Bryobacter aggregatus MPL3: one gene and its partner. The protein of the gene in region 1 interacts with the protein of each later gene in a pairwise test. Links are inferred from orthologs where the notes say so. Each region holds a gene or a part of one and is shown on either strand. Other genes may lie near its edges. The genes, in order: ruvC and ruvA.

Region 1 (16,754 bases):
GTAGAACCGCTCTTCAACGCCTTGGAAGACTACGAGATCTGGTTCACCGGGCTGCGCCGCGAGCAATCGCCCACCCGCGCCAAGCTCGAAGTCGTCGAAGAAACCACGCTCAAGAGCGGCAAGACCATCGCGAAGATCAGTCCGCTCGCCCACTGGACCTGGAAAGAAGTCTGGCAATACGCGCGCGCCAACAATCTGCCGATTCTCGAACTCTACGATCAGGGTTATACGAGCATCGGTTGCGAGCCCTGCACCGCCTTGCCCGCCTCGGACGAGAACCTCCGCAGCGGACGCTGGGGCGGCAAGAAGCTCGAATGCGGCATTCATACCTTTGCGCCGGTGGAGTCGAAGTAGCAGGCACGAATGGAGACAATTCTCGGATTCTGTATCGCCATGGTGGTTGGACTGACCGGGGCAGGAGGGGGACCGTTGACGGTCCCTCTTCTGGTTCTCATATTAGGAAGGAGCGCTTCCGAGAGTGTCGGCACCTCGCTCGCCTTCGTGTTTGTGACGAAGCTTTTCGCCTCGCCGCTCTACATCTTCCGCAAGAGCGTCGATTTCAAAATTCTGGCCTTGATGCTGGCCGGCGGCATCCCCGGCGTGTTGCTGGGAACCTGGATCCTGTTGCGTCTGAGCAAGGCAGCCATTGAGCCGATTCTGCTGCCGAGCGTCGGCCTCACCATCGCCGCGCTGGCCTTTCTTCGCTTGTTCAAAGTGAAAGAAGCGAAGCGCCCAGAAAAGGAAATCCGCTGGAGCATCCCCTTTGCGACGCTTCCGATTGGAGCCGAAGTTGGCTTTTCCTCCGCGGGCGCCGGTGCGCTCGGCGGCTTGTTGCTAATGTATAAAACTCGCATGGAAGCCGCCACGATTGTCGGCACCGATCTGCTCTTCGGCCTTGCCCTGAGCTTTATGGCCGGTGGCATCCACGTCCTCTTCGGCCACATCGATCAGGCGCTGGTTTTCAAGATGTTGCTCGGCGGCATTCCGGGCGCGATGCTCGGCAGCTACCTCGGCACCAAGATCCCCTCACAAACGCTGCAAGTGGCGATGAGCGTCGTCTTCGGCTATCTCGGCCTCCACATGAGCTGGAAGGGCCTCGCGCCGCTGTTAGGCCGCTAGACGAGGTTTCGTGTCCGGCAGCAGAACGGTCAGAATCCCGATCGCCGGCAGATACGCGCAAAGCTCAAAGACAAAGCGGATGCTGGTGTGGTCGGCAAGCTGTCCAAGCACAGCCGCACCAATTCCCCCCATGCCAAAGGCAAAGCCGAAGAACAGTCCGGAGATCGTGCCCACACGTCCCGGCATCAGTTCCTGCGCATAGACCAGAATCGCCGAGAAGGCCGAAGCGAGAATCAGTCCGATGATCGCGCTCAGCACGGCCGTCCAGAACAAGCTGGCATGAGGCAGCAGTACGGAGAACGGCAGCACGCCGAGGATCGACACCCAGATCACCCGCTTGCGTCCAATCCGGTCCCCAATCGGCCCGCCAATGATCGTACCCACCGCAATCGCTCCCAGGAAAATGAACAGGTAGCGTTGCGCTGTCCCGATCGGGAGTTGGAAGCGGTCGATCAGGTAGAAGGTATAGTAGCTCGTCATGCTCGCCATGTAGAAGTACTTCGAGAAGATCAAAGTCCCCAGAACCGCAAGCGCCACGCCCACCTGTTTACGGCTCACGCCAGCCACCGCAGTGGAGGCCTGACGCGGCTTCGGCTGCGTCAGGTGGTCCCGATACCAGTAGCTCACCTTCATCAGCAGGAGGAGCGCCAGAAACGCCGCAGCAGAGAACCAGGCGAGGCTTCCCTGCCCGCGTGGCGCCACAATCAGCGAGGCGAGCAGCGGCCCCAGCGCCGCGCCCGCATTGCCCCCCACCTGAAACACCGATTGCGCCAAGCCATGCTGTCCGCCTGAGGCAAGGCGCGCCACGCGCGAGGCCTCCGGATGAAAGACCGACGAACCCAAACCCACCAAGCCAGCCGCCAAAAGAAGCCAGCCAAAACTATTCGCCACCGCCAGCAGCAGCAGGCCGCACAGGGAACAGCTCATGCCGATCGGGAGCGAGAAGGGCTTCGGCGTCTTATCGGTGAAGTGGCCGACAAAGGGCTGCAGAATCGACGCGGTGAGCTGGAAAGTAAAGGTGATCCAACCCAGTTGGCCGAAATCGAGACGATAGGCGTCTTTCAGCAGCGGATAGACGGCAGCAATGAGCGACTGCATCATGTCGTTCAAGAAGTGGCTCATGCTGATGGCCGCCAGGATCGGGGCTACGAGGGCAGGCTTAACTTTTGATTCAGATGGATCCAAAACTACAGAATTCACAATACCTCTAAGAATGATTCTCCCGTCGCCATCGGGACGCTGAAGATCGCAGCGACCGTTTTGCCAATGTCGCTTAAGGAACCACGAGTCCCCAGATTCTTGCCCGCTGGCGATGCGGGCGCATAGGCAAGGAGAGGGACATATTCGCGGCTATGGTCGGTGGACGGAGTTGTCGGGTCGCAGCCATGGTCGGCGGTCAGAATCAGCAGGTCAGAGGGCTGGAGCGCCGCCAGCAGCGAAGGCAGCCATTGGTCCACAGCTTCGAGCGCCGCCGCATAACCTTCGACATCGTTGCGATGCCCATACAGCGAATCAAAATCCACCAGATTCGTAAAGATCAGGCCACGATCAACTTCGTCCAGCGCCGCCAGTGTCTTGGCCATGCCATCAGCGTTGCTCTTGGTCTTGTCGTAGCTGCGAATTCCCCGGCCAAGAAAGACATCGAAGATCTTTCCGACGCTGTGCACCGGAACATTCGCATGGTCCAGCACATCCAGCAGCATCGGCGGCGGAGGCACGGCATAATCCTTGCGATTGGTAGTCCGCGTGTAGGCGCCCTTCGGCCCCTGAAACGGCCGCGCAATCACCCGGCCCACTTCAAGCGGCCCGCTCAACATGCGGCGCGCAATCTCGCAGATCCGGTACAACTCAAACAGCGAAATCACATCCTCGTGAGCAGCGATCTGGAACACGCTATCGGCGCTCGTATAGACAATTGGTTTGCCGGTGCGGACATGCTCGTCGCCCAACTCGGCCATGATCTCCGTGCCGCTCGCCGCTTTGTTGCCCAAGGTGCCGCGCCCGATCTCGGCTTCAAAGCGCTGCATGAAATCGGCAGGAAAGCCATTCGGAAACAGCGGAAAGGGCTTCGCAAGATGAATGCCCACCATCTCCCAATGTCCGGTCGTCGTATCCTTTCCCGGACTGGCGAGCGTACAGCGCCCATAAGAGGCCAGCGGCTTCTCCGCCGCGGGCAACCCGGCGAGCGGCTTGATATTGCCAAGGCCCAGTTCACAAAGATGCGGCAAATGCAGCGGACGAAGCCGCGCAATATTGCCGAGCGTATCGCTGGCCGGATCATCGCCATAGCTGGCCGCATCGGGCATGGCGCCAATGCCCACGCTATCGAGGACAATCCAAACGACGCGGTCGATCTTCATTCCGGTTTCTTTCTCGCTTCTTCAAAGGCTGCCTTCATGCGGGCGGCGCGGTCGCGCGCCATATTCAGGTAGCTATCGTTTTTGATGATCCGGTTCAGCAATGGATAATAAAGTTCGTAAGAAACTAGTCTTTTTTTGTCCCAGGCCGCCTCCAGATAGAGCAAAGCCTTATCCACACCAAGCTTTTCGAACTTCGCCGTTCGCTCGAGATCAAAATACAGGTTCACCGTCTCGGTCATGCGCTCAAAGAAGTCCTGCATCGCCTGCGCATCGAGATCCTGCGAATAGTTGAACTTCACCTCATTCTTGGTGCCGTCCTTTGTAAAGCGATAGGTCTTCTCGCCCATGCGCGCAACAGGCAGCCCGCTCTCCAGTTTCTTCTGGAAGAAGTCCACCTTGGCGGCAAGCGTCCACAGCTTCTCCACCTCTTCGGGCATCAGCTTGAACTTGACTGGCTGATCGTCTTCGGCGCTTTCCTTGTAGATCGCGTCCCCGGTCGGCTCGACGATAATCTCCAGATACTCTGGCTTTGATTTGGGAAAACTCTTCGAGTAGAAAATCGTCCCTTCGTGCGCAGCAGCCAGCGGCAATGCAAGCAACAACCAAAAAGCGAGACCCGTCATCTTAACCTCATTGTCGCGCGGCAGATCGCAGCCGCCAAAGCGTCGGCGGCATCCGCCGGTGGCGCCTTGTCGAGCCCTAAGAGCGCCCGCACCATCATCTGCACCTGCAACTTCTCCGCATTGCCGTAGCCCACAACCGCCATCTTGATCTCACGCGGACTGTATTCGTGTACATCCATCGGCGTCTCACGGGCCATCACCATCGCCACGCCGCGCACCTGCGCCAGCTTCAGCGCACTCTGCGAGTTCTTGGCGACAAACACTTCTTCTACCACCGCTTCATGTGGAGTATACTCCGCAATCACCTGGCGCAGACCCTGTGCGATGACACAAAGCCGGTCTGCCATCGGCGCACGAGGATTGGTCTTCAAAACGCCGAAAGCGATGGCCGCATGACGCTTGCCATCGCTCTCGATGATTCCGTAGCCGGTACGCTCGGTACCGCAATCGATTCCCAGAATTTTCAAAACGCTCCTAAGCCATCGCCTCCACCGTACTCTCGTCCGGTTCGTAGTTGGTGTAAACGTTCTGCGTGTCGTCGTAGTCTTCCAGTTGCTCAAGCAGGCGCATCATCCCGGCCGCGTTCTTCGGATCGATCGCCATCGTGTTCTTGGGGACCAGCGCGACTTCCGCACTCAGCGTCGGGATCTTCGCCGCGGCCAGCGCCGCAACAACCGAATCGTGAGCTTCCGGCGCACTGAGCAAGGTCCAACTGTCGCCGCTATTCTGAACATCGTCCCCGCCGGCCTCCAGCAGGATTTCGGTCAATTGATCTTCGGTTGCCTTGTCGCCTTCAATGAGAATCTGGCTCTTCCGCTCGAACATCCAGGCAACGCTGTTTGGCTCACCCATGTTGCCACCGTTCTTGCTGAACATATGGCGGATTTCGCTCACGGTACGCACTCGATTGTCCGTCGCACACTGTACGATAATGGCAGCTCCACCCGGGCCGTAGCCTTCGTAGCTGACTTCTTCAATCGTCGCGCCTTCCAGCTCACCTGTGCCGCGCATGATCGCGCGCTTGATGTTGTCGGACGGCATCGAAACAGCCTTGGCGGCAGTGATGGCAGTCCGCAAGCGGGCGTTGCTGTCGGGGTCGCCGCCACCGCGCGCTGCAATGAGAATTTCTTTGATCAGGCGGGTAAAAATTTTCCCGCGTTTAGCGTCGATAGACGCCTTCTTGTGTTTGATGGTATGCCATTTGGAGTGGCCAGACATAATGGAGAACCTTCCACCAGTATCCTATAGCAAAGACCCTAAAATCCTGTGGACCTAAAGAACAGAAAACAACTCATCTACCTGATCCTCGCCGGACTCTTTGTCGCCAACGCCATCCTCGGCGAGATCCTCGGAGGCAAGCTCATTGAAGTCGGCGGATACATCATGAGCCTTGGCGTAGTTCCCTGGCCTGTTGTGTTTATTTCCACAGACCTCATCAACGAATACTACGGCAAAGACGGCGTTCGCCGCCTCACCTTCATCACCGCCGGACTCATCCTCTACGCCTTCCTCGTCATCTTCGTTTCGATGGAGATCCCCGCCTCGCACGTCTCCCCCGTAACGGATGAGGCCTTCATTTCCGTCCTGAGCCAATCGCAGTGGATCATTGCCGGCAGTCTGGTCGCCTTCGTCTGCAGCCAGTTGCTCGACGTTTTCGTGTTCTGGATGTTCCACAAGGTGACAGGCGGCAAGATGCTCTGGCTCCGCGCCACAGGCTCCACGGCAATCTCGCAACTGATCGATACCTTTATCGTGCTCGGAATCGGGTTCTGGCTGCCCGGCAAGATTCAGATGAAAGACTTCCTCAATCTAGCCTTTACGAACTACACCTACAAGTTTGTGATCGCCGTCGCGCTCACGCCGCTGATCTACCTCGCTCACAATGCGATCGAGCGTTATCTCGAAGCGGAGCCGCATCCCTACACGCCGGCGCCCAATCCGCAGATTATCGAAGGCTAGCCCCGCCAGGCTTTGAGCCCGCGTTCCATCCGCGGAATCCAGTCCGGTCCGCTCAGCAATTGCGTCTGCGTTACCCAGACCACTTCCTCGCTCGACTGGCGATTCACCGGGCAATCGTTCTTTTTCCGCCACTTCTCATACAGGCCTTTGCCATAGGCGAACTGATAGCCGCGCGATTCAAAACTGTTTTTGAGAAAGGGTTCATCCTGCAGCGGTGAATAGCCTGCCGACAACGAAAGTCCTTGCTGGCTCATATGCCGCAGAAACTCAGCCCGTTTGCGCCCTCCGAATTTCGCAGCCTCATAGCGCAGCATGTAGAGATGATAGGCATTCCGGGTGCAGGCCTTCCCCACCGTACAAGGCGTCAGGCCGTCGTAGCGGGTTAACAGTTGGTCGAGTTGTTGCGCATTCGCCAGCCTTCGTTTCGATTGCTTCTCGATGCGTGACATCTGCGCCGTCAGCAGTGCTCCCTGGAACTCGGTCAGGCGCAGATTCGCACCCGACATCTCGTAGTGAAACTCCGTACCCGGCTGTGTGCGGCCGCGCGAATTGTTATGAAACGCAAAAGCCTTGGCAGCCAGTGCAGCATCATGGGTGACCACGGCCCCACCCTCGCCGCCGTTCAGATTCTTCGACGCCTGAAAGCTAAAGCATCCGATGGCGCCATGCCCTCCAACATGCTTGTGATCCCATTCGGCCAGATGCGCCTGCGCCGCGTCTTCAATCACCGGAATATTGTGCTTCTTGGCAATCGCAAGAACTTCGCCAAGCTCCCCCACCGCTCCGGCCATATGCACCATGATGATGGCGCGCGTACGCGGCGTGATCTGCTCCGCAACGCGTTTCGGATCCATTTGCATCGAAGCCGGATCGACATCGGCAAACACCGGCAGCGCATGAAAGCGAAGCACCGCGTTCACGGTCGCAATGAAAGTGTAGGGAGGCACGATCACCTCATCGCCCGGACCAATCCCCAGCACCCCTAGCGCCACGAGCAGCGCCGAGGTGCCATTGGCCACAGCCAAGCAATGCGGTGTCCCCGTCAGCGCCGCGTAGCGCGCTTCAAAATCAGCAACCGCCGTACCGTTGCCACGCCCCCATTTGCCGCTGCGCAGCACTTTCGTGAGGCTGTCTTCTTCGGTCTGATCAAAAACGGGCCAACTCGTTGGCGAAGGACTTGGTTCTGCGGCAAGAGTAACGGCTGGAATGCTGACAAACTGGCGGCGGCGCATAGGCCGATTCTAACGGAGCGAAGCGATTGATGGAACCGGAATCAGAAACTGCTTCAAAGACTCAGCAGCATGCGTGCGGCTATTGACGATGAATTGAGGCGCCAGCCCACCCAGGATCAACGCCGCCGCAAAGGCCGTCAGCACCCAGCGCTCGCGTGGCAGGGCATCCACCATCTCGGGCACGGCACGCGCGCCCTTGCCAAGGAAGATACGCGAGTACAACCGGAACAGGTTCCAGGCGTTCAACGCCGTAGAAAGCGGCAACACAATCCCGATCAACGGATGCACGCTCATCGTGCCATGTAGCAATAAGTCCTCCGCCGGAAAACCCAGCGTTCCGGGAAGGCCCACCAGCGCCAGTCCGGTAACGATAAAAAATGCCGCGAGCCGCGGCATGCGTGAGGCGAGCCCGGAATAGTGTTCCGCGCTTAGATTGCCGCCAAAGCGGGCCTCCACACTCTGGTAGACAATCACCAGTGCGGTAGTTGCCAGCGTCACGACGATCATATGCACGTAAGAGCCCGCGATCCCTTCGACATCGGCACTCTCCAGCCCCGCAAGAATGATCGCCGCCTGGCTCGAGAATAGCCAGGCCAGAATGCGGCGGGGCCGCTTCTCGCGCAGCGCCGCCAACGCAGAACCGATCGCCGTCATCAAGGCAAAACCACTCACCAGTTGCGTAAAACTGCGCGCATCGTCCACCAGCAAAGGAATCGCCACGCGCGCCGCCAGAACCGCCCCCAGATGGCCGTTCACGGTCAGGTTGGCAAGCCACAGCGGCTTGCGCTCGAATGCGGCGGGCACCCAGGACTGGGCCGGAAAGATCCCTTTGCGGAAAACCAGTGCCAGCGTAAAAGCGCCAAAGGCCCAGCGATGCATCCCCGGCTCGGGCAGCACAAAAATCGCAACCAGTAGCGCCAGGAAACTCATGATCAGAGCCAGCGCAGGAAGCCCCCAACGTTCGCCATCCGCATCGCGTGTCCAGATCATCGGAATCGCGCTCAGCAACCACCCCGCTGCCAGCACAGGCATGGCATCTGAGGTGTAGACCAGCAGCGTGCCCGCCTGCAACGCAAACACGGAAACCATCATGCTCCCGCTCAACTCCTTCTTCGGCAAAGACCAGACTTGCGCCACGACAAGTGCGGTGTAGATCGCAATCAGAATGCCGTTGAACGAATCCAGCTTCAAACCAAGCCCGGCATAGGCCGCGGCGCAGATCAACGCAGCGATTCCCAGCGTGCCAGCTACGCTGATGTAACGAAGACTCGGATTAAGCATCGATCCCCCTGATCACTCCCGCACTGCGCACAACCGTTTCCGGCTTGCCGTCTCCGGCGATCCATCTCGCCTCCACCAGATGAAAGAACCCGGCGATGGCATAAAGAGGAACAACCGCAAAACGTTGCAGCAGATGATCCATATGCGCTCGATCGACAGCCCAACGATAGAGCCAGAGGCGCAAGGATTCCGGAAGATACTTTTCATAGAACTCACCCGTCTTCGACAGATGGCCACCGGCAGCCGCATGCATCTGATGGTGTTCATGAAGCATCGACGGGGCACGCAGGAACTCAAAGGTACGCACCACCGAATGGCCGATGATATGCAGCAAGGCGACATTGTAGAAGCCCAAGCCAATCTCGACAAAGATCAAGCCGAGTTGAGTTAACGCTGCATAGCCGATGGCCGATTTCGCATCCGCCGACGCACGGCCCACCAGGGTGCCATGCAGCGCCGTCACGGCTCCAATGCACACCGCAGCCACTCCGACCCACGGAGCTTGATCGAGCAAAGGTTGCGCACGCAACAAAAGATATGCGCCCAGATGAACGGAGATCGCACCATAGAAGATCGCGCTCGAAGGCGTGGGGCCTTCCATCGCGAGAGGAAGCCAACCGCTAAACGGCACCTGGGCGCTCTTGCCCATTGCCGCAAACAACAACAGTGCGGCAGGAATCCAGGCATGCTCCAAATGACCTTTTGCGAGAAGGCCCGCATAGCTGGCCGTATGCGCGATCTGATACAAAGCAAACACACCAAGCAGCAAGCCAATATCGCAGAAACGATAGATCGCAAAGACCTTCAACCCGGCCTCCGCCGGACCACTACGTTCTCGGAAATAACCGATCAACAAGACCGACGATAATCCCACCAATTCCCACCCGCCAATCACCAGATCAAAGGACCCCGCAAAGAAAACCAGCAAGGCCCCCAGCCCGAACATGTAGAGCGAGAGGAAGAAGCGAAAGAAGCCGGCGTCTCGATGCAGATAGCGCCTGGAGAACGAAGCGATCAGGCCCAGCAGAATCACGGTCAATCCCGACATCGCCAGCGACAGACGGTCAACCACTAACACAAGCGGAAACGAGTAATTTTCAACGCGAAACCACGTTCCAAGCGGGACGGTCTCAGCGACGGAAGGGCCATTCAGATGGATCCCGCAGAGCAAACCAATGCTGCACGCCATCGTGATCATTCCCATCTGCGTGCAGCGGATCAGAACCTTTTCCCGCGGTGTCCAGCCAAGCAACCATAGGGCGCCAAAGCCGAGGAACAACAATCCTGGAACCGCAAGAACAAGGCAGAGTGCGTAGTCTTCTAAGGTCATGTTGATTTAGTTCTCGATCAAAGCGACCGGGAGATGCTCCATTTTTCCGAGATACCAGTCCGCCGAACTCTTGGCCACCGGAATCTCCCAATCTGCCGGAGCAACCGGATGAAAGCGGCCACGATCGTAGTAGTTCGCCTCTCCGGTTTCCGGGTCAATCGTGCTCAGCCGGATCCAACGATTCTCGACAAACTCCGTCAGTTCCGCGCTCTTGTGGATCACGCCCATCAAACGCTCCGGCGTGGTTTCCACAATAAAAAGGATGCGGACAGGCTCATGGATCTCGACCATCTGCCACGGAAGTCCGGTGCGGAGATCGCTCGTCGCCCCATTCATCACGCCGACCAGACCGCTGATGTTGTGCGGCAGCTTCGTGCCACAACCATAGCGCTCGTTATCGACCAGGCTGAAGTAGTACTCAAGACTGATCCCGCCACAGACGGGAATCACAGCTCCCATCACGCGCGCCAGCGCCGCGTTGTCGGTGTCAATCGTCGCGTCGTACGAGGTGAGGAAGGCCCGCCGGTCAAAGAACATACCGCGGGTCAAGGCGCGGCGGCCCACGATGGTAATGGCATTTGTACAATGCCCATACTCTGGGCGAGGTTCCGCCAGATGCTCGGCGCGCTCCTCAACATGCAGCAGCCCATCAGAAGGACTGCCATGGGGATCGGCGGCCTCAAAGCGGCGGGCGCGTTCCTGCGCACTGCGCGCCCGCGCCTCATCAAGATTCTTCGTAATCCTCTTCAGGTCTTCTACATGCGAAGCAGGTACGGCATCCAGGTCATAAAGAGTGATCCCGTCATGGCAGGTATCGTGATAGCCCCCTACAAACCAGGTGTCCTCTGGGATCACAATGCCCCGGCCAACCAACACAGCACGCACTTGGGGATGATTCGCCATCGCCGCGAAAATACGCCCGTTCGGACCACCGCGGCGGCCCCCGCAGGCGCCGCAATCATGCGCGGACTCATGCGGATTATTCAGCGAAGTCGACCCGTGCCCAAGAACAACAACAATCCGGGAAAAATTTCCGACCAGTCCTGCGTTAAACAAAGTGCCGGCTACGCGATCCGCTTTCTCACTCAAGGAAAAACCCTGCAACAGGCCATGTGCCGCATCGTGAGATTCTTTGTCGTCCCGGACAAAAGCAAGCTCTGTGCGCAATTCGGGAAGAAACCACTCATTCAACTTCGTAGTCACCTTGGCAAAACCAAGCGGCGTCATCACCTTCCCGATCAAGGGGAAAATGCTGAACAGCCCCAGCACCGCAGTGCTGAACCAACCCCGCACCAGGGTACGCGAGGCAATGACCGAATGATGAAGAAAGGCAGCCAGTTTCCGGCGCTGGGAGCGACGCTCGGCAAGCACCGCTTCTTGCCCCTCCTGCGCGCGTTCCTGCACCCGATGCGCAGCTTTGACGATCACAGGACACAGATCGACGGCATGTGCATCATCGACGCCCTGGTAGTGCATCGCAACGCCAAAAAAGCCCGCGGCGCCCAGCGTTTCCACGCTCGGATCCACCTCTTCCAGATGGCGGCGAATCGATTCCTCCCGCTCATCAATACAGAAGAAGACCTGCGCCGAGGCGCGCTCGCCGAGTTCCACCAGACCCTTCTGGCGCCGCTTCACAAGCGGACGCAGAACAGATTCGAGATGGCGCCATTCATAAGCAAGCTGATAGATCCGGCGGCGCTCCAGGTCATCGAAAGCAGCCAGTTCATCCCGCAAAGCCACACGTTCGGATTCAGAGAATTGCAGCGCCTTCGCAGCGTCAATGCCCAACGCACCAAGTGATAGGTAGGCGTTCAGCGCCCGCGCCCGCGCCGGATTGGAATCGATACGGACCACTTCTGCAACCGCGCCGTTTTCCTTTGCGGCACAGACAAGCACAAGCCGCACCGCCAGATAATCAGCCAGCTTGCAAGGCAGAACGATGTGCGGAGCGAGCCCAGGATCCTTCTCCAGGCAATGGAAAAGACCAGCCCAGCCGGGCATCGTCAAAAATTCATCTTCGATATAGCGTTGGCGATCGCGCTCTGGAATCCCCAGGCGGTCCAGGGCCAAATCGATCGCTTGCATCGAATCCGCAGGGAACTTTCGCAGAAGCGCGCCGACACCAGCCAGCGCTAAGGGCTCGATCGCCCCTCCGGTGCCAAGCAAATGAGAAACTGCAGCCCAGAAACCATGTTCGCGCCCCGGCATCGGCCAGTAGGCGACGCCCTGATCCAGATAAACGCTTGCCAGACGAATGAGCAGCGGATGAATCGCCTCGTCCGCGTTGAGCAATCGGGGCTTGCGGCCGGCACTCCGTTCCGGGGCATCTTCCAGAAGAGCCTCCGCCCACTCAAAAAGCCTCTTCTCCGACGCGTCATGATGCAGCCTGGCAAACTCCGGAGATTCGGTCAGCCGCCAGTCAACAGTCTCGGGATCCACCGGCCGAATGGCCGCCAGCAAGATCCGTTCGCGCAACACACTGCGGGTCAACCCGGAGACAAGAACAGAAGCATCTGGCTCGTTGGCCAGCACATGACGGATATCCTCGGCCAGAATCCTGCCCCGCTTGCACTCCGCCTGAAACGCATCTTCGCGGAGATACGCTTCTGCGCCAAAGATCGCTCCCGCTTCCACCACCGCATCCTCAAAAGCTTTGTTTTGAAAGGCATGAAGAGTATTGTGATGAATAAATACCCCAATTGGCCCCTGTGCTGGCAGAAGATGCGCAGCGTGTTCCAGGATGTGTTGCAGATGGTTGGAAGCTTCCACGATCGATACCCCTCTCAGCATGGGCCGGGCGCCCTGAAAAGGCTATCCCGTCGATAGGGTAGCTATAGAGACAGGAAGAGGGAGGAATCATAATTTTCAAAATGCTTGATTTTTGGATAGGATTTGTAAGATAATAATAAGTTTTCCCGCCTATGTGGCGGTTTTCACTGGATGAAAGTACGAGTTCTGTACCACGATCACTGCTTTGATGGGGCTGCTAGCGCGGCCTTTTTCAGCCGTTTCCTCAAGGAAACGCGGCATCCGGCTGCCGAGTACGCCTACACCGGAATGGCGCATACCGCCGACCAGCTTTTCGCCGAATCGATGTTCGATGGCGACGTCAATGCAATTGTCGATTTCAAGTATTCTCCCAATCCCAAGCTCACCTGGTGGTTCGATCATCACCAAAGTGCGTTTTTGACTCCGGAGGATGCCCGGCACTTTCACGGCAGTCATAACGATCTCCATTTCTTCGATCCTGCCTATCGCAGTTGCACGAAGTTCATTCGTGACATTGCACGCGACCGCTTCAACTTCCATGCTCCCGATCTCGACGATCTCGTCAAATGGGCGGACATCATCGATGGCGCCCAATATCCAAGCCCGGAAGCCGCGGTTGAACTGAGCGCACCGGCCACGCAGCTTGTCCTCGTTATTGAGGCCGTCAAGGGCTCTGAGATGGTACAGCGCATCATTGGCGCCATGCAGACGATGCCTCTCGAGGAAATTGTCAAACTGCCCGAGATTGCATCCGCCTTCGCGCCTCTATACGAACGGCATCTGCGCTCGATCGACATCATCCGCGAGCAGGCCGTCACCCGCGATGGGGTGATTTCTTTCGATCTGGTGGGCAAGGATCTGGAGGGCTACAACAAGTTTGTTCCCTATTTCCTCTTCCCCGGCTCCACCTATACGGTCTCGGTGAGTGAATCGACCTTTCGCACCAAGGTGAGTGTCGGTTCGAGTCCCTGGGCCAAGGAAGTGAATCACAATCTGGCGACCATTTGCGAGCGCTACGGAGGCGGGGGACATCCACGCGTCGGAGCGATCAGCTTCCCGGTGGGCGCCATCGACGAAGCCCGCAAAGCCGCACGTGAAATTGTCGAAGAGCTGAGCCGCTAGGTCGGCCACTACCTCCCACTGGATTTCTGCCCTGGTCCACCGAACCAGAACTCCCACTTGTCCCTGGTCTTCCGATTCTGGCTGCTGCAACTCCACCCCAAAAAGAAAGCCCGCCATGGACTTGGCGGGCTGCAAATGGATTCGTGAGATCGAACGAAAGGAGACAAGAAGCGTTTAGGCGGAAAGGCCTTCACTCCAACGGAGGAGTACAGCCGACAGACCTTGCCACAATGTCCTCATCTATATGGAGTATAGGGGGATTACAAAGCCGAGTCAAGCTCGAGATTTTTCAGGAACAAGATGCCAGGGGCTGTGCTATATTAAAAACTGGCTAATCGCGGCTTTGCTCCAAGTTGTTTCCCCTTCTTTGTTCCTTGGCTGCTCTTAGATCCGAATATTTGAAAGCAGACAGGTGTCTCTTAATGACGAACCTCTATGTTGGAAACCTGAGTTTCCACACGACCGAAGATCAGTTGATGGGGATCTTCCAAGAATTTGGCGCGGTGGAACGCGTGAACGTAGTAACCGACCGTATGACGGGTCAGCCCCGCGGCTTCGCCTTCGTTGAAATGACGAACCGCAATGAAGCCGAGAATGCAATCTCTGGTCTTGACGGCCGCGAACTCGATGGCCGCAATTTGACAGTAAACGAAGCTCGCCCGAAGACCGACGGTCCTCGTGGTGGCGGTCGCCCTGGTGGCGGCGGTGGCCGTCCTGGTGGCGGTGGTGGACGTCCCGGTGGCGGCGGCGGCGGTTTCCGCAAGGGTCGTTACTAGGAACTAATGGATCAATTTTCCGACCTCCCTTTATCCGAGTTGTTACAGCGAAATCTCGCGGCAAACAACTTGAAGACGCCTACTCCCGTACAAGCAAAGGCCATTCCGCCCGCGCTCACGGGTTCTAATATAGTTGCTACCGCGCAGACCGGCACCGGCAAGACGCTTGCGTTCTTGCTTCCGATTCTGCAATCGCTCTCACAAAATCCGGTTAAGGGTGTTCAGGCCGTCATTATGACGCCGACCCGTGAACTCGCCATCCAGATCCACGAAGCTTTCATGAAGCTGGCCAAGGATACGGGATTGCGCGCCACGGTCGTCGTTGGCGGACTGAATGAGGGCAAGCAGTTGTTCGAAATCCAGCGTGGCAGCCAGGTTCTGGTTGCCACCCCGGGACGCCTCTTCGATTTCATCGGCCGCAAGCTGGTGAAACTCGGCAACACGAAGTTCGTGGTGCTCGATGAAGCCGACCGCATGCTGGACATGGGCTTCCTGCCTGTGATCGAACAGATTCTGTCGCAGATTCCGATCCAACGTCAGACTTTGTTCTTCTCCGCGACAATCGAGCGATCGATTGTACCGCTCATCGCCAAGCATGTGCCCAACCCGGTGCGTGTCGAAATCGGTGCGACGACAAAGCCAGGCGCGGATATCGACCTTCATGTCTACGAAGTAGAAGCGCATCGTAAGCTGGGCTTGCTGCGCCATCTGCTGGAGCAAAAGCAGGGTTCATTCCTTGTCTTTGCGCGCACCAAGCATTCGACAGACCGTCTCGCCAAGCGCCTTGCGCGTACCGGCATCAAGACGGCTGCGATTCATGGTGATCGTACGCAGAGCCAGCGCCGGCAGGCGCTCGAAGGTTTCAAAGACGGTTACTACCGTGTTCTGGTCGCCACCGACGTTGCCGCTCGCGGCATCCACGTGGATGGTATTGAACACGTTGTGAACTTCGACCTTCCGCAGGCTCCCGAAGACTTCATCCATCGCGCAGGCCGTACCGGTCGCGCCGGTCAGAAGGGTACTGCTTCGACGTTTGCCACCAGTGGCGAGCGTGGAGCGATCCGCCAGATCGAGCGCGCCATCAAGACGACCATGCCGCGTCAGGAAGTTCCTCGGGAACTGCCCGCCGATCCGGCGGATGGACCAGCGGATTCGTTTGGAGATCGTGACCGTGGTTATTCTCGTGACGGCTATGCCCGCGAGAAAACGCCTCCGACGCCTTACCAGGTGAAGAAGGCCGCCAAGGCACACAGCCCGAAGCCGAAGCATTCTTTCATTAAAGGAAAGAAGATCAACGGCAACACCAAGGGTGGTCCGAACGTAGGCCGCAAGGCTTTCGCTTAAGCGAAGTTCAGTAAGAAATCAAAAGCGGCGAAAGACTTCGGTCTTTCGCCGCTTTTGTATTGGAATCAACAAAACGAAGCCAATTTCGCCCTCCGCCTACTTCGAGGCGGAGGCGTACTCCTCGAGCGGCGGGCAACTGCAAACCAGATTGCGATCGCCGTACACGTTGTCGATGCGGCTAACGGGGCTCCAGTATTTGTCCACGCGCGCGGTTCCTTCCGGGAAACAACCTTCTTCCCGCGAATACTTCCGGGGCCATTCCGCAACCACCAAATCATGGACAGTATGCGGGGCAAAGCGCAGCGGCGATTCCGCAATCGGCCACTTCCCTGCTTCGACTTCGGCGATCTCGCGGCGAATCGCGATCATCGCATCGCAGAAGCGGTCGAGTTCCCCCTTGCCCTCCGATTCGGTCGGCTCAATCATGAGCGTTCCTGCCACCGGAAAGCTCATCGTCGGGGCATGGAAGCCATAATCGATCAAGCGTTTGGCGATATCGTCGACAGTGACGCCACTGCTGTTCTTCAGCGAACGGGGATCAACAATACACTCATGTGCGACGCGCCCATTGTGATTGCGGTACAGCACCGGAAACGAATCCGACAGCCGCGAGGCAATATAGTTCGCATTCAGGATCGCGACTTCCGTCGCCTTCTGCAAACCCTCGCCGCCCATCAACAGAATGTAAACGTACGAAATCGGCAGGATTGAGGAGGAACCGAAAGGCGCGGCAGAAACAGGCCCAACCGGCGCCTGGCCGCCATCGAGGAATGGATGCCCCGGCAGAAACGGCGTGAGGTGAGCTTTCACCCCAATCGGACCCATTCCCGGCCCACCCC
Region 2 (7,884 bases), 1.5 Mb from region 1 along the record:
CTGGTGACACGGAAGCTCTGCCGCACAACGGTCGGGGCGGCAGCCATGCCGAGTGTCCCCTCCACCTGCATCAAACGGTTGTAGCTGGAAATGAAGCGGCCAATGCCGGTCGAGTCAATTTGCTTGACCCCCGCCAGGTTAAAAACCAGATGACGAGCTCCGGAATCGAGCCTGCCATTCACAATCGCTTCAAGCGATGCAGCTTCCGGACCCATCACCAGCTTTCCCGCCAGATGAATCAGGACGACGCCGGGCCGGGGGTCTTCGGTAAGAATGTCCAACATGCCAAGCCTCAGGATAGCGGACCGGGACCGGCCGCCTCAAATTAATTAGGCACTGGAAGCTGCACCAGCCGGTAAACAGCCTCTTTGGAAAGCTGCAAGGCCGCTTCATAGTCGCTCTTGTCGAGACTCAGACGCCCGTCCAGCCGCTCCAGCAGTTCAATCGCAATCGCTTCTGCTTCGGGATCCTGCCCCGCCAGCAGATTGAGATAGTCCTCCCGCCCTGGAAACTCATGCGGCGCAAATCCCGAGCGGACATCGACAATCAGGCTCAGACGTTGTGCCCGGTAGCAGGCATCCCCCAACTGATTCGGGGACTGGTCACGGCGCAGCGATTCATAGGCAGCTTCGTAGTCGCGGGCATAGGGGCCGCGCCATTCCACGCCGCGACGGTCGCTCTCCTCACGGATCAGCATATGCTGCACGATGTCACCGAAATGTACAGCAAGACACGCTTGCGGGCCAGCTACAAACTCCGGTGGGATCAGGCCGAGCGATGCAAGCCAGATATGGCCGAGTTCATGAGAGATCAGCGCGGCAGGCGTGTTGCTGGTTTGCGCAATCCGCTGCTGGTTCAGCAGAATCAGACTCCGCGAGCGCCCTTCGATCTCGTAACGGAAGGTGAGCGCCTGGGAGCGAGAGAAGGATTCGACAAACTCTGGCCGCCGGAAGTAAGAACCGAGCACGGCACGGTCCTCCATGGGCACGGGATCGCCCGGAAGCCGAACGATCGCGACCCGGCTGTTGTTGCGAGCCTCGATTTCTGATTTCCACTCTTCGAGGACACCAGGAAGCCCTACCGAGAGCTGGATCGCGAGCAAAAACGCGGAAAACATCCTACAAGGTTCATAATACGATTGTGCTGTCGCGAAGAACGTTATTGTCTGGAAGTCTGACGGGTGCTTTGGTGGGTTGTGGGGGGAGGACCAAGAATACCTTTGTCGGTTCGGTCTTTGTGGCAACTCGCGATTCTGGCGATATCGCCGTAGTGAATCTGGCCGCATTCGCCTTGGAGAAAAGCCGCATCAAGCCCAGCGGCAGGCCGGTACAGCTCCTAGATGTTCCGGGTTCCGATACGATGCTGAGCATCGCCGAAAACGGCATTCTGGAAGAGATCAAGGTCAGTGAGGCAGCCATTTCGCGCAAGCTGAAGACGCATGTGCTGCCCAATCAGGTTTGGCTCAGTTTCGACCGCAAAACGATTTGGGCGCTGACACCGGACGGGCATAAGCTTCTGGCAATCGACCTTGCAGGGCTGCAGGTACGCCGCGAATGGAGCCTGCCCGAACCCGCCTCCGGCCTCGCGGTATCCCCGGAAACAGCTCATGTCGCCGTCTCGCTCCCCGGCTCGCTCCGTGTCGGGATCCTCTCCCCAGACGAAGAAAAGGGGTTGAACTACTCTTCAGTAGGGAAAGTGCCCGGAATCATCCGCTACTTGAAGAACGGAAGCATCTTGCTGGTGGCGCAAAAAGAGGATCGGGAACTCACACTGGTGGACACAAAGACCGGCAAGGTGGTGGTTCATCTGCCGTTGCCCATCCGGCCAGAGAACCTTTGTTTCAGCGAAGACGGCGGACAGTTGTTCATCACCGGCGAAGGGCTCGATGGCGTAGTGGTGGTGTATCCCTATTTGTCGCAAGTGGCAGCGACTTTGTTGAGTGGCAAGGCGCCGGGGCCCATGGCCGTCTCCATTTCTCCGGCCTTCCTGTTTGTGACGAGTCCTTCCACCGACACGGTTTCTGTCCTGGACATCCGCTCGCAAAAGCTAGCGGCGGTGGTGGCAGTCGGCAACGATCCGCGCTGCGTTGTACTCACGCCCGACAGCCAGATGGCGCTGGTGTTGAATGAGCGATCGGGCGATTTGGCAATCATCCGATTGGCCAATATCGTCTCCAAGCGCCACAAGACCGCACCGCTGTTTACGATGATCCCCGTGGGCGCGGCTCCCGTTGCCGCCGTGGTGCGCAGCGCCTAAGCACGCAAAATTGCAAGAGTGGCCAGCCAGGCCGTCTCCGCGCGCAGGACACGGGGTCCCAGACTCGCAGAAACCCAGTTTTGCGTCGCGGCCAGGCTCCGTTCGTCTTCTGTCCAGCCGCCTTCCGGACCAATCAGAACGCTAATGGCATCCTCCGCCTTGGCGAGCTTGCCAATGGTGAGTCCGGCGCGATTCTCGTCGAGAAAGATCCGCTGCCCCTCCGCTTTTGCGGCTACATCCCGAAAACGCATCACTTCGCTGAGTTCTGGAATAAATGCGCGCCGGCATTGCTGGCTGCTCTCCAGCGCAATGCGCCGCCAACGCTCCAGGCGCTTGGTCACCGCGCGTTCGAGGCCAGGTTCCGACCGCGCCGTCTGCACTGGAATGATGCGATCGACACCGAGTTCTGTTGCCTTCTCGATGCCCCATTCAAAGTGTTCGAACTTGATAATCGCGGCGTAAAGATGAATGACCGGAAGCTCCCGGTGTGCCGAAAGTTTTTCTAAAATCTCAAAACGAACCAGTTCTTTGTGCGCATCGGCAACCTTGGCCAGATACTTCTGCTGGTTGTCGGAAATCTCGAAAACTTGCCCAACTTCCACGCGAAGAACTCGCGAAAGGTGTTTTGCCTCGTCGCCACGAAGTTCTGCCTGGCCACTGTGCACCTGAGGAACAAAAAAGAGTCGCCGTGCCATACGCTATGGTGTCTTTATGATTGCGTATCTCAGGGGAACGGTGCTGGAAAAAGCAGGCGGCACGGTCATCGTGATGGCGGGCGGGGTCGGCTACAAGGTGGAGGTCCCGATTAGCAGCTATGCGGGCTTGCCAGCAGCCGGCCAGGAAGTGAATCTCCGCATCTACACGAAAGTGAGCGAAGATTCCATTGCGTTATTTGGCTTTCTCACCGCCATTGAGAAGCGTGCCTTCGAACGGCTGATCTCGGTGAGCGGCATCGGGCCGGCGCTGGGCGTGAAGGTACTAAGCGGGATTGCCGTCGAAAATCTGGTGTCCTGCATCCGTGGCGGGGACATTGTGGGGCTAACGCGGGTTCCGGGGATCGGCAAAAAGACCGCAGAACGCATCATCCTCGAGCTGAAAGATAAGCTGGATGACCTGCCGCTCGGCGCCCCCACCCGGCTACCCGGGACGACGGCAGAACACTTCTCGGCACTCGAAGCCGATGTCCTGTCGGCGCTGATCAATCTCGGCTCGCCCGCCGCAGCCGCCGAACAGGCCGTCGCCAAAGCGAAGGGAATGGTGAATAGCGGAGACTTTGAGGCGCTCTTCCGCAAGAGTTTAGAGCTCGTACGTTAAGCTGAGGTGGAATGATCGAACGCGGCATAGCGGACGCCCAGGCCAATGACGAGGAGCGTCTCTTTGAGGCCTCTTTGCGTCCGCGCAGTCTTGCTGATTTCACGGGCCAGCCAAAGCTGAAAGAGAATCTGAAGATCGCCATCGAAGCGGCCAAAATGCGCGGCGAGGCGATGGACCATGTGCTGCTCTACGGCCCTCCGGGCCTGGGCAAAACCACCATCGCAACCCTGATCGCCAATGAGCTGGGTTCTTCTTTTGAGCAAACCTCTGCACCAGTACTGCAGAAGAAACTCGACCTCACCGGCCTGCTGAGCAACATCCGCGCCAAGCAGGTCTTTTTCATCGATGAAATTCACCGGCTGGCGCCCGATGTGGAAGAAATGCTTTATTCGGCGCTCGAAGACTTCCGGGTCGATATTCTCGTCGGCACCGGCCCCGGAGCGCGTACGCACTCTCTTCCAGTGCCGAAGTTCACTGCAGTGGGAGCCACCACGCGCCTGGGCAACATCAGCGCCCCGCTGCGCGGACGTTTTGGGCTCATGCTACGGCTGGATGTCTACCAACCAGATGAGCTGGCAGGCATTGTACGCCGCTCGGCAAAAATTCTCGATTTGAAAATGGACGAACTCGCCTCGACCGAGATTGCTCGCCGGAGCCGGGGCACGCCCCGCATCGCCAACCGGCTGCTGCGCCGCGTCCGGGACTATGCACAGGTGAAGGCCTCGGGCGAGATGTCGAAGCAGATTGCTATCGATGCGCTGGAACTGCTCGAAGTGGATCCGCTCGGGCTGGACGAAGTGGATCGCCGCATCATGGATGCGATTCTCGTGAAGTTCGATGGCGGTCCGGTGGGCCTCAGCACGCTATCGAGCGCAATTGACGAAGAGGCAGGAACCATTGAGGACGTCTATGAGCCCTATCTCATCCAGCAGGGTTTTGTCGACCGCACCCCTCGTGGCCGGATTGCAACCGACCGTGCCTATGAATACTTTGGTTTGAGCCGCCGGCGTTCTGCCAGCGGCCCACCAAACGTACTTCCCTAGCGCAACATCGAGCGCAGCATCCAGGCCATCTTCTCGTGGCTCTTCAACAAGCCGGTCAGAAAATCGGCGTTCCCATCGTCATCGAATTCCGACGATGCGCGCTTGATGTCAATGCGAAGATCGCGAATGATGGCTTCCTGATCGTTCAACAGATTCTCGATCATCTGCATGGCGCTGATCTGCCCATTGGAATCTTCCTTGATCCGGGCATCTTCGAGAAATTCCTTGAAGCTTCCGGTACTGTAGACACCGAGAGCACGGATGCGTTCGGCAATCTCGTCAATGGCAGTATCCAATTCTTCATACTGCGACTCGAAGAATTTATGAAGGTCATGAAAGTCCGTACCCTCTACATTCCAGTGGTACTTGCGAGTCTTGGTGTACAACACATACACGTCGGCCAGCGCGGCTTTCAGCAATCCCGCTGAGCCCGCTCGCTGATCGTCAGTCAATCCAATTTGAATGGCGCCCATGGCAGTTCTCCTCACCTTCTTTTGGATGCTAACAGAAGTGCATTGGCTGCTGGAATTGGCGATTGCCGGAATGCCGATTGATAGACTCGTATCAGATGGACGGTGAGCAGTTTCATATCCTCGGCCAGGCCTCCGGGCCTGACATTCCCCTCCATGCGGAGCGGCAGGGTCCGGCGCCACGCATCTCCTCGATTCTGATCAAGCCGGCCTCGGCCCTTTGCAATCTCGATTGCAGCTATTGCTTCTATCTCGATCGCGATCTCGACCCCTACGCCGAGCTTCCCAAGCGGCGGATGTCGGAGGATACGCTCCAGCGGCTGGTTGATAGTTTTCTCTTCTATTCCTACCCGAACTCAACCTTTGCCTTCCAGGGTGGGGAGCCGACCCTGGCCGGGCTTCCCTTCTTCGAAAAGCTTGTCGAATTCCAGCAACGCTCGGGCCGCAACGGACAAAACGTATCGAATGCGCTGCAAACCAACGGCGTGTTGCTCGACAAGAACTGGGCGCAGTTTTTCAAGCAGTACAACTGGTTGATCGGGCTCTCGCTCGATGGACCGGAAGGGGTCAACGACAAGTACCGCTACAACAAAGAGGGCCATGGCACCCATAGCTGGGTTCTACGGGGCCTGGAGGCTCTGCAGCGCGAAGGCGTGGACTTCAACATCCTCTGCGTCGTCAGCCAGGCGAATGTCGGGCGCGCCCGCGAGCTGTACAAATACTACAAGAGCCTGGGCGTCGATAATGTGCAGTACATTCCGCTCGCCGAGTTTGCCGGTGGCGGCAAGGGCCTGCCCTATACGGTGAGCGCGCGGGAGTACGGCCAGTTCCTGGTGGAGACCTTCGAGATGTGGTGGCCCGACCGGCGCAAGATGCGGATTCGCTTCTTCGACAATATTGCCGAAGCAATTGCCGGACAGAAGCCAGGCAACTGCACCATGCACGACAGTTGCGACAGCTATTGCGTTGTCGAATACAACGGCGATGTTTTCCCCTGCGACTTCTTTGTCGAAGGCGGCTGGAAGCTGGGCAACATCCACGAGGATTCCTGGGCAAAGATTGCCCGCCGCAATCGCCGTCAGAGCTTTGCGGAGAAGAAGTCGATCCAGCACCCGGAATGCCAGGTTTGCGACTACAAGGAGATCTGCCACGGCGGATGTCCGAAGTTCCGCCACGGGCCCAATGGGAATTTCTCCGATCTCGACTACTTCTGCGAGTCCTACAAGATGATCTTCAACCGGGCCGTCGCGCCGCTTGAGGCGGACTTGAGCAAACTGCTTGGCCAGAAGATTGTCATGCCGGGACGCAAGTAAGCACCTACTTCTGCAGCTCTTCGAGCATCTTCTTTCCATTCCCATTGCCGGGATTCAGTTGCACGGACTTCTCATAATTCTCGATTGCCAGCTTTCGCTGGCCGGCAGCCAGATATGCCTCCCCAAGACTGTCGTAGACATTCCAATCGCTGGGGAACTCTGACACGTTGCGCTGAAAGAGCTGGATCGCAGCCTCGACCTTTCCGGCACGCAGGAAGCGATAGGCAATGCTATTGAGCTGGTTCGGCTTAAAGGCTGCGGCGGGATAGCTGGCACGGAGCTGGCGATACAGAGCCAGGATTCCTTTGGCGCCTTGATCGTGCGGGATGCGAGCCAGACGCCGCCCAATCTCCGGGAAGAGAGCCTTCCGAATCCCCCACACCACAAGCTCCGGTTCCGTGTCCTGGATGTAGTGACTACTGTTGGGCGTCACCACCAGCCAGCCTTCTGAGACTTCGCTCGTCCACTGGTGCGCGTGCTCGACGGCCTGGCGCAGGCGTTCTGCGGCGAAGGACTTCCAGTCCATTCCGGATGGTCCAGGCAGAGCGATGGCCCCCAAGAGCACCACAAGCGGAAGATCAGGCATCGGCGGGAGCTGCCGGAACAAAGCGAAGCCGCTGCGCTCCGCCTTTCGCGCCTCACGATACTCGGCCTGTTCGCTCGCGCTCCGGTTGGCATAGGATTGGTCTCGCAGGCGGTTCACCATGTCGCTCCCCTCCTGCCCGGGCTTTTCCGCAGCGCCGGAGAAGTCGCCCGGATCGACATACACCAGCCCCGCAACCTCATTGGGATAAGTGGCGACGAACAAGCGGCTGATCGGCCCACCGAGCGAATGTCCCACCAGCAAGTAAGGCGGTTTCATGCCGCTTGCCTGCAAAAGCGAATGCAACTCACTGACGATATGCGGGAAAGTAGGCGCCTCGGTGCCTGGCTCAGATCCGCCAATCCCCGCCCGGTCATAGGAGAAGGTTGCGGTTTGCTTTGCAATCTCCGCTTGAATGGCGCCCCATCGTTCAAGAGGCGTGCCGATTCCACTTTCAAAGACGACCGTGGGCAGGAAGCCCTGCGCAGCGCCAGCGATCCGAACCTTGAGCCGGTGCCCGTCCACGGCAACCATTTTGGTGACAGCGGCCGGCGTTTGAGCGTCCAGGCGCAGAAGGGTCAGAGAGAGGGCGATCGCCACAGGCATCAGGCATTGCATAGCAATCGAGATACGGACGGCAGCACAAAAGATTACAGCAATTGCGTCATCGCGGCGAGGGCCCTTGATACCCTACCTCCATGCGTCCCGTGCTTTTTCTGCTCGCCTGCTCCGTGGCCTTTGCCCAACCCAATACGCTCTCTCCAGCGGAACGCAAAGCAGGCTGGCAATTGCTCTTTGATGGCCATTCCCTCGCCGGCTGGCGCTGGTCTGGAAAGACGCCTGCCCCGACACCCTCCTGGGCGGTTGCTGACCAGGCACTGGTGACCACTCCGGGCCATGGCGCC

The links.
Region 2: the proteins of ruvC (region 1) and ruvA interact in binary tests that used the Escherichia coli proteins (3 or more experiments, as listed by UniProt). The link is inferred for Bryobacter aggregatus MPL3 from one-to-one orthologs.

The regions. Positions count from the first base shown.
Region 1 is NZ_JNIF01000003.1:3,517,473-3,534,226, reverse strand. What follows is about bases 2,835-5,728. They hold ruvC (crossover junction endodeoxyribonuclease RuvC), read right to left. Parts: upstream 4,570-5,728; coding sequence 4,099-4,569; downstream 2,835-4,098. Other genes in these bases: M017_RS0116310 (queuosine precursor transporter), read left to right, coding at 5,369-5,728; M017_RS0116315 (YebC/PmpR family DNA-binding transcriptional regulator), read right to left, coding at 4,577-5,320; M017_RS0116325 (hypothetical protein), read right to left, coding at 3,476-4,102; M017_RS0116330 (phosphopentomutase), read right to left, coding at 2,835-3,479. Also shown: M017_RS0116345 (phosphoadenylyl-sulfate reductase), read left to right, coding at 1-354; M017_RS0116340 (sulfite exporter TauE/SafE family protein), read left to right, coding at 364-1,119; M017_RS0116335 (MFS transporter), read right to left, coding at 1,108-2,319; more of M017_RS0116330, read right to left, coding at 2,316-2,834; more of M017_RS0116310, read left to right, coding at 5,729-6,061; M017_RS0116305 (DegT/DnrJ/EryC1/StrS family aminotransferase), read right to left, coding at 6,058-7,293; M017_RS0116300 (proton-conducting transporter transmembrane domain-containing protein), read right to left, coding at 7,303-8,574; M017_RS0116295 (proton-conducting transporter transmembrane domain-containing protein), read right to left, coding at 8,567-9,904; M017_RS0116290 (DUF2309 domain-containing protein), read right to left, coding at 9,911-12,673; M017_RS0116285 (DHH family phosphoesterase), read left to right, coding at 12,845-13,795; M017_RS0116280 (RNA recognition motif domain-containing protein), read left to right, coding at 14,218-14,571; M017_RS0116275 (DEAD/DEAH box helicase), read left to right, coding at 14,578-15,915; gcvP (aminomethyl-transferring glycine dehydrogenase), read right to left, coding at 16,012-16,754.
Region 2 is NZ_JNIF01000003.1:2,024,302-2,032,185, reverse strand. What follows is about bases 1,773-4,768. They hold ruvA (Holliday junction branch migration protein RuvA), read left to right. Parts: upstream 1,773-2,967; coding sequence 2,968-3,570; downstream 3,571-4,768. Other genes in these bases: M017_RS0109610 (Dps family protein), read right to left, coding at 4,610-4,768; ruvB (Holliday junction branch migration DNA helicase RuvB), read left to right, coding at 3,582-4,613; M017_RS0109625 (RsmE family RNA methyltransferase), read right to left, coding at 2,253-2,951; M017_RS0109630 (YncE family protein), read left to right, coding at 1,773-2,256. Also shown: M017_RS0109640 (STAS domain-containing protein), read right to left, coding at 1-284; M017_RS0109635 (hypothetical protein), read right to left, coding at 326-1,117; more of M017_RS0109630, read left to right, coding at 1,162-1,772; more of M017_RS0109610, read right to left, coding at 4,769-5,086; M017_RS0109600 (anaerobic sulfatase maturase), read left to right, coding at 5,182-6,396; M017_RS27560 (alpha/beta fold hydrolase), read right to left, coding at 6,401-7,597; M017_RS0109590 (3-keto-disaccharide hydrolase), read left to right, coding at 7,678-7,884. UniProt on the Escherichia coli protein: The RuvA-RuvB-RuvC complex processes Holliday junction (HJ) DNA during genetic recombination and DNA repair.